2 linked regions of the Noviherbaspirillum saxi genome follow. The protein of the gene in region 1 interacts with the protein of each later gene in a pairwise test. Links are inferred from orthologs where the notes say so. Each region holds a gene or a part of one and is shown in the gene's direction. Other genes may lie near its edges.

What was found.
Region 2: the proteins of D3871_RS02465 (region 1) and dnaA interact in binary tests that used the Escherichia coli proteins (3 or more experiments, as listed by UniProt). The link is inferred for Noviherbaspirillum saxi from one-to-one orthologs.

The regions. Positions count from the first base shown.
Region 1 is NZ_QYUO01000001.1:507,747-512,567, forward strand. What follows is about bases 1,119-3,828. They hold D3871_RS02465 (phosphoheptose isomerase), read left to right. Parts: upstream 1,119-2,030; coding sequence 2,031-2,627; downstream 2,628-3,828. Other genes in these bases: D3871_RS02455 (penicillin-binding protein activator), read left to right, coding at 1,119-1,565; D3871_RS02460 (YraN family protein), read left to right, coding at 1,565-1,939; D3871_RS02470 (BON domain-containing protein), read left to right, coding at 2,620-3,264; D3871_RS02475 (DsrE family protein), read left to right, coding at 3,436-3,828. Outside these bases: rsmI (16S rRNA (cytidine(1402)-2'-O)-methyltransferase), read right to left, coding at 1-341; more of D3871_RS02455, read left to right, coding at 354-1,118; more of D3871_RS02475, read left to right, coding at 3,829-3,876; D3871_RS02480 (peroxiredoxin family protein), read left to right, coding at 3,960-4,484; D3871_RS02485 (phosphatase PAP2 family protein), read right to left, coding at 4,543-4,821. UniProt on the Escherichia coli protein: Required for the timely initiation of chromosomal replication via direct interactions with the DnaA initiator protein.
Region 2 is NZ_QYUO01000001.1:214,677-217,493, forward strand. It holds dnaA (chromosomal replication initiator protein DnaA), read left to right. Parts: upstream 1-608; coding sequence 609-2,027; downstream 2,028-2,817. Other genes in the region: rpmH (50S ribosomal protein L34), read right to left, coding at 1-20; dnaN (DNA polymerase III subunit beta), read left to right, coding at 2,444-2,817. UniProt on the Escherichia coli protein: Plays an essential in the initiation and regulation of chromosomal replication. Binds in an ATP-dependent fashion to the origin of replication (oriC) to initiate formation of the DNA replication initiation complex once per cell cycle.

The DNA.
Region 1 (4,821 bases):
TCCGAAACGGCCGGCGTGCCGGCATCGGAAACCAGTGCAATCCGTTGCCCGTCGTGCAAGCGGGCGATCAGCTTGTCCGCTACCTCGCGCTCGTTATGCTCATGCGCGGCAATCAATTCTTTGGACAAGCCATAACGCGTGAGCAGCTGCGCGGTGTTGCGCGTGTCTTCGCAAGCGACTACGTCCGCGATGGCCAGCACATTGATGGCTCGCAACGTGATATCCCCGACGTTCCCGATGGGAGTAGCCACCACATATAATGTCGACAACGGATAGGTTTGTTGCGCCAGCTCTTGCCGAAGGGAGGCAAGGGTGGGGATGTCGGAAGCGGACGAAGTCATGAGGGAGCGTGAATGTTGAGCCAATTGGCAAGAGCGGGTGCGCTGGCGGCGGTGCTGAGTGGATTCTGCCTGCCCTTGGCGGCAAATACAACTACCACAACTGCCGCCAATGCTGCGCCGGCCGCCTCGACGCCATGGATCATGGCGCAAACGGATTTGTCCATTCTGCGCGAAGCGCCCGCATACATTGCGCCAAGGCAGGTACGCGTCGGTTTGTTGCTGCCCCTGCGCTCTGACACGCTCGGCCCGGTTGCCGACGCGGTGCGCGCCGGTGTACAGGCTGCTCACGAGCGCGAGCCCGACGGAATCGATCTCAGCATTATCGACAGTGGCGATGCGCCGCAGGAGGTGTTGAGTCGCTACCAGGAGGCGACAGCGTTGAACGATATCGTGGTCGGCCCCTTGTCGCGCAGCGGTGTTGCAGCGGTGGTGCAGAGCGGCAGCCTCGCCAAGCCGACAATTGCACTGGCCCAGATCGAGACTGCATCTGATGCCCCTGCAACCATGCCGCCCCAGATGCTAAGTCTGGGTTTGTCGATCGAAGATGAAGCGCGACAGGCCGCCGAATGGGCTGCACGCGACAATGCCGGTGCGACGGCGGTCATCCTTTACACCGGTGTCGCATGGCAACGCCGTGCCGCGAAGGCATTCGACATCCAATGGCAGCAACGCGGGCGGCAATCGCAACAACTCGAACTTGCATCCAATGACGGCTTTCTCAATGGTCGTAGCTTGCTGCAGTTGAAAAAAGATCTGCCCTCCGACAAGCCGGCCATTCTGTTTGCGGCGCTCGACGCAAGGCAGGCGCGCCAGGTGCGCGCCATCATCGGCAGCAGTGTCATCCTGTATGGCACTTCGCAGCTCAATCCTTTCGCCTTGTTGGATCACAGTCTCGAAGATCGCATGGTCGACATGGAGGGCGCGCGCTTGGTCGATATGCCATGGCAATTGCAGCCCGACCACCCAGCGGTCATGGTTTATCCGCGGCCTGTGGTCGCTGCCGACCAGAAGCGCAGTGCAGACCTTGAACGTTTTTATGCGATCGGCATCGATGCCTATCGTGTCGCACGCGAGATCGCCCTTCAAGGCGACAGCTTCGAACTCGATGGCGTCACCGGAAAACTGGCTGTGCGGTTCCGTTCGGGCAGCATGCGTCTGGAGCGGACTGCGCAGCGCGCCGTCTATCGCGATGGTAGCGTCGTACCGATCACGGAGCTTCCGTAATGGGCTTGCTGAACGCATTCAGTCGTCCGCGCACCGCCGAACAGATCGCTGGCGCACAAGGTGAAGACAGAGCGTTGCATTATCTGCAGCAGCAAGGCATGTCACTGGTGGAGCGCAATTTCCGCTGCAAGGGTGGAGAAATCGATCTCATCATGCAAGACCGCAGCAGCCTCGTCTTTGTCGAAGTGCGCAAGCGTGCGGCGAGCCGCTACGGTGGTGCAGCCGCCAGCATCACCGGGCGCAAGCAGGCGCGCCTGATACTGGCCGCGCAAATTTTTCTGCAACGTTATCGCATGCCGCCGGCCTGCCGCTTCGACGTGGTGGCAATCGATGGCGACGCCTTGTCGTGGTTAAGGAATGCGATCGAACAATGAGCGCTTGCATGGTCGATTTGACACGGCCCGCCGCCACCTCGACTCCGACAAGGATCGAATACCTCCCTCGTGCACTATAATTCCCGGCATCATGACAAACCAACGCATACAAGCGCACTTCCAGGAAAGTGCCGAACTCAAGACCAGAGCCGCCGCCGTGCTGGCCGAACCGATTGCACAAGCAGTTGAACTTATGTTCACCGCTTTGTCTAACGGCAACAAGATACTTGCCTGCGGGAATGGCGGGTCGGCCGCGGATTGCCAGCATTTCGCCGCCGAACTGGTCGGCCGTTTCGAGCGCGAGCGCTTGCCCTTGCCGGCACTGGCGCTCACGACCGACACGTCAATCATGACAGCGGTCGGAAACGACTATAGCTTCAATGACATTTTCAGCAAGCAGGTACAGGCTTTCGGGCAGGCCGGCGATATTTTGCTGGCGTTATCGACCTCGGGAAATTCGGCCAATGTGCTGGCCGCGGTCGATGCCGCAATGGAGCGCGACATGCGCGTCATTGCGCTGACCGGCAAGGGCGGGGGCACGATCGGCAAGCGGCTGTCCGACGGCGACGTGCATATCTGCGTGCCGCACGACCGGACTGCACGTATCCAGGAAGTGCATTTGCTGACCATTCATTGTTTGTGCGACGGGATCGATGTCGCGTTATTTGGGGAGGAACCGGATGAATAAGTGGACGCGTATTACACGTCCTTTGGCCGCGACAATTCTGTGCGGCGTAGTGGTGGCCAGCCTGCAGGGCTGCGTCGAAATGGCAGTCGGCAGTGCAGTTGTCGGCACGCTCTCAGCAACCGACAGGCGTACCTTCGGCGCGCAGACCGAAGACAAGGCGATCGTTTTCAAGGGCGAGACCCGGATACCGAATCTGGTCGGCAACGCAGGCCACGTCAATGTCACCAGCTTCAACCGCAAGGTGCTGTTGACTGGCGAAGTGCGCGACGAAGCGATGAAGGCAGCGGTCGAGCGCGAAGTCGGCGCCATCGAAGGCGTACAGTCCATCGTCAATGACCTCGAAATCGCCGGCACTTCAAGTTTTACATCCCGTTCCAATGATTCGCTCATCACCGGCAAGGTCAAGGCGGCCTTTGTCGATGCGCGCGATCTGTATGCCAATTCGATCAAGGTCGTGACCGAGCGCGGCATCGTCTACCTGATGGGCCGCGTCACTCAGCGTGAAGGACAATTGGCCGGGCAGGTCGCCAGCGGCGTCAATGGGGTGCAAAAGGTCGTCAAGGTATTCGAATACATTTCCGACGACGAATTTCGCCAGATGACCAAGAGTTCGGATAGCCAGAGCATCAAGCAATAATTGTCCAGGCTTCATGCAGCCTGCCCGGCAGCGCTGCAGCAGGCCGCGAATCGAATCGATACGCGGCCTTTTCTTTTTTGCGCCGGGCCGGCTTTTTTAAACCGGTTTATTATCTATTTCTATTCCGTTTCTGCCCATACGGTGCGGACCTCCTGTTCCATTCAAGCAATCATGAAGCGACGCCTAGTCCTGAAAGTCATTGCCGGCCTGTTGCCCGCCCTCGCGCTGAGCCACAGCCTTCCCGCTTTTTCCTCCGAGCCCGTCAAGGTGGTCTACCATCTGGCCGATGGCATCGATCAGGCATCGCGGGCAATGGCAAACATCCGCAATCATCTGCGCGCGGAACCCGAAACGAAAATCGTCGTTGTCGCCAATGGAGACGGGATTCGTTTCCTGTTGAATGGAGCCAAGGAACGCAACGGCAAGCCTTTCGATGGCGCGGTGTCGGCACTGGCCGCGCAAGGCGTGCAGTTCCGCGTCTGCGGTAATACGCTGGCCGCGCATGAGGTTTCGCCGACACAATTGCTGCCCGAAGCCAGGCTGGTCACCGCCGGTGTAGTCGAATTGGCACGCCTGCAGGCGAAAGAAGGATACGTGTACATCCGTCCCTGAGTCTGTGAGCCGGATGCGCGCAGTGTTTGTGGCAGCGGACTATAATGGCCGCTCCACTTTCCATCTTCTTTCGTCACATTTCCATGCAAGCCGAAAACCGTCCCGCGCGCAGCCGTACCTGGCCCAAGGTACTCGGGATTGCCGCAATCGCCATCATCGCCGCCGTGGGTTATTTCTCACTTTCCAGCAAGAAAACCGCTCCTGATGTTACCTTTGCTGAAATCAATGGCAATCAGGTAACGATGCAAAGCCTGCGTGGCAAGGTCGTCATGGTCAACTTCTGGGCAACCAGTTGCACGACCTGCATCAAGGAAATGCCGGAGATGGTGCAGACGTATAACAAGTACAAGGACCAGGGGCTTGATTTCGTCGCGGTGGCGATGAGTTATGATCCACCCAATTACGTGCTCAATTATGCGCAGACGCGCAATCTGCCGTTTCGGGTCGCATTGGATACCAAGGGCGAGGTAGCGAAATCGTTTGAAGATGTGAAGCTGACGCCGACCACTTATGTCATCGACAAGGACGGCATCATCATCAAGCGTTATGTCGGCGAGCCGGATTTCGCCGCCTTGCACCAGTTGCTGGAAAAGGCATTGGCCGCTTGATTACAGCACGCGGCTTCACCACAAAATAAAAAGCGCCGTGAGGCGCTTTTTTACATTCTTACAACGAAGATTCAGGCGGAACGGGAATGATCATGATCGCGCGCGGTTTCGCATGCTGCCATCCGGTGCGAGGATATGCAGCGTCGTGTCCCGAGACATACAAGGTGATCCTGGTGAGCCATTGCTGGGTCGGCGCCGGATGCACATAGGAAGCAGTCAGCAACGCCAGCATGCTGACGGTAATGCGCACCGGATTGAATACCTGCCTGCGCAGCGTGGTTCCGGCTACCCAGATGAAGCTGATACTGACGGCTGCGCCGAGCATCCATCCGGTAAT
Region 2 (2,817 bases), 290 kb from region 1 along the record:
GGTTGGTAAGTACGTTTCATGTTGGTCTCGCTAATCGGCAAAAATGGGTGGAATCATCACGCGGCCCATTCTTGTTTTGTGCGCTACACACAAAACGCAACAGGCAGTGAACCCGCAATTAGACACTGATTTCCGCTTCTCTGTCAATTACTTAGGAAGAAACGCAGGTCGCAAGCTTGAGGACTTTTGGGGTTTTCAATGCAGTCTGGAAACATAAAAAAGATGTTTGTTGTCTGTATCGCTAGCTTAGGTGTTGTCCTTGCGATACGGCCATCTTAAATAGGCAATTGAGGAAATATCCGATCTTCATATTTCCTCATGGTAATTTTATTCAGCTTTTTACATTCCTTCCAAAAGCTGAAACTTCCCCGATTGGCAAGCAAATTATTATGTCGGAAAAATGACGCAGCCTGTGGATAACCCCGTTTCCCGGAGTTAGAATAGCCCTCCCGTGTGGACGACCCAAGACGCTGGAGCAGCCGCTCCGGCATTCCCTTGTTCAGACCGTTTGCCTATTTGGCAAGCAGGACTGGACAGCGGACTGCCGGAGGAGAGCAGGGCCTGCCGCGGGCTAAGTCATTTCCACATAACAAAATATAGAAAAGTACATGGAAGATTTTTGGCAGACTTGCTCCGCTATGCTGGAGCAGGAACTCACGCCGCAACAATATAGTGCGTGGATCAAGCCGCTGGCGCCGATTGATTTTGAAGACGGCCGCTTGCGCATCGCCGCACCGAATCGCTTCAAGCTGGACTGGGTCAAGACCCAGTTTGCCAACCGGATTACCACCCTGGCTTCGGAATACTGGGAAGCGCCCATCGACGTCCAGTTCATTCTCGACCCGCGCGGCAATGCGGTACGCCGGCCTGCGCCGACCGCCGGCGCCAATGGCAATGGCATGAATGGCCAACCCCAGCGCAATGGACAACATGACATCGTCATCGACCAGGGACCTGACCCGATCGAACGCGCCGATATCCTGATCGAAACCAATGCCAAGCGCGACCAGAGCAAGATCAACACCGCCCTGACTTTCGACAGCTTCGTCACTGGTAAGGCAAACCAATTGGCGCGCGCCGCTGCGATCCAGGTTGCCAATAACCCCGGTGTCTCTTACAACCCGTTATTCCTGTATGGCGGTGTTGGCCTTGGAAAAACCCACCTGATCCACGCAATCGGTAACCAGCTGCTCAATGAAAATCCTAATGTTCGCATTCGCTACATTCACGCTGAACAATATGTTCGCGACGTAGTGACCGCTTACCAGCGTAAGGGTTTTGATGATTTCAAGCGCTATTACCATTCGCTCGACATGCTGCTGATCGACGATATTCAGTTCTTTGCCGGCAAGAGCCGCACGCAGGAAGAATTCTTTTATGCGTTCGAAGCGCTGATTGCAGCAAAGAAACAAATCATTATCACCAGCGATACGTATCCGAAGGAAATCACCGGCATGGACGACCGGTTGATCTCCCGTTTTGATTCTGGTCTGACGGTCGCCGTCGAACCGCCCGAGCTCGAAATGCGCGTTGCAATTCTGCTCAAAAAAGCGGCGCAGGAAGGCGCGGTGTTGTCCGACGACGTTGCCTTTTTCGTCGCCAAACATTTGCGTTCCAATGTGCGCGAACTGGAAGGCGCACTGCGCAAGATCCTCGCCTATTCCCGCTTCCACGGCAAAGACATCACGATCGATGTTGTCAAGGATGCATTGAAAGACTTGCTTTCTGTACAAAACCGGCAGATTTCGGTCGAGAACATCCAGAAGACGGTGGCAGACTTTTTCAATATCAAAGTCGCTGACATGTACTCCAAAAAGCGCCCAGCCAATATTGCTCGTCCGCGCCAGATTGCGATGTATCTTGCCAAGGAATTAACGCAGAAGAGTTTGCCTGAGATCGGCGAATTGTTTGGCGGCCGCGACCACACCACGGTACTGCATGCGGTTCGCAAGATCGCAGCCGACCGCAGCAAGAATCCTGAAGTCAACCACGAGCTGCACGTGCTCGAACAAACGCTGAAGGGGTAATCCACAGCTGCTTATCGGCTTGTGGATAAGTAAGAATGGAATAAATCGGACCGGCGAGCCGGCCTCGGCGGGTTCGCGCGGACCGGCGACGCGAACCCGGTTTGAGGCGAGAAAAGGACGGGGGCAACCGACCATCGCCTTGCAGGACATGTGGTGCAGCCAAGACCTTCTTTGTGGCCGGACTTGCTCGCTATGCCTATCAAGCGGCTGACGGCCGCGGTCGCGGCACCTTCCCGACCCTAAATTACCTTGCCAGCCCGACAACAAAATCCGTTCTATTTCATTGGAAGGAACCTTTTTCTGTCAAAATAGAGGGTATTTAGAAATGGCTTTATCCGGCTGCCGTCCGTCGGTAAATGACAGGCCTTTTCCCGATTCACAGCATTGTTTCAACTCACACTACAAGGATAAAAAGCATGCAATTGGTGAAAACCCAACGCGACACGCTTCTCCGGCCGCTGCAGATTGTGAGTGGTATTGTCGAGCGTCGGCACACGCTGCCGATTCTGGCCAATATCCTCATTCGCAAGGACGGTGAGAAGGTCTCGTTCCTGTCGACCGACATCGAAGTGCAGATCACCACGCATGCCAATGTGGGCAGCGGCGGCGAAGTCGCGGCCACCACGGTCGCCGCGCGCAAGCTGCTCGATATCTTGCGTGCGCTGCCCGATTCGGGCGATGTCGCGCTGTCGCTGGCCAACAAGCGCATGACGGTCCAGTCCGGCAAATCGCGCTTTGCATTGCAGACGCTGGCAGCCGAAGAATTCCCGACCGTCGCGCAAGCCGAGCA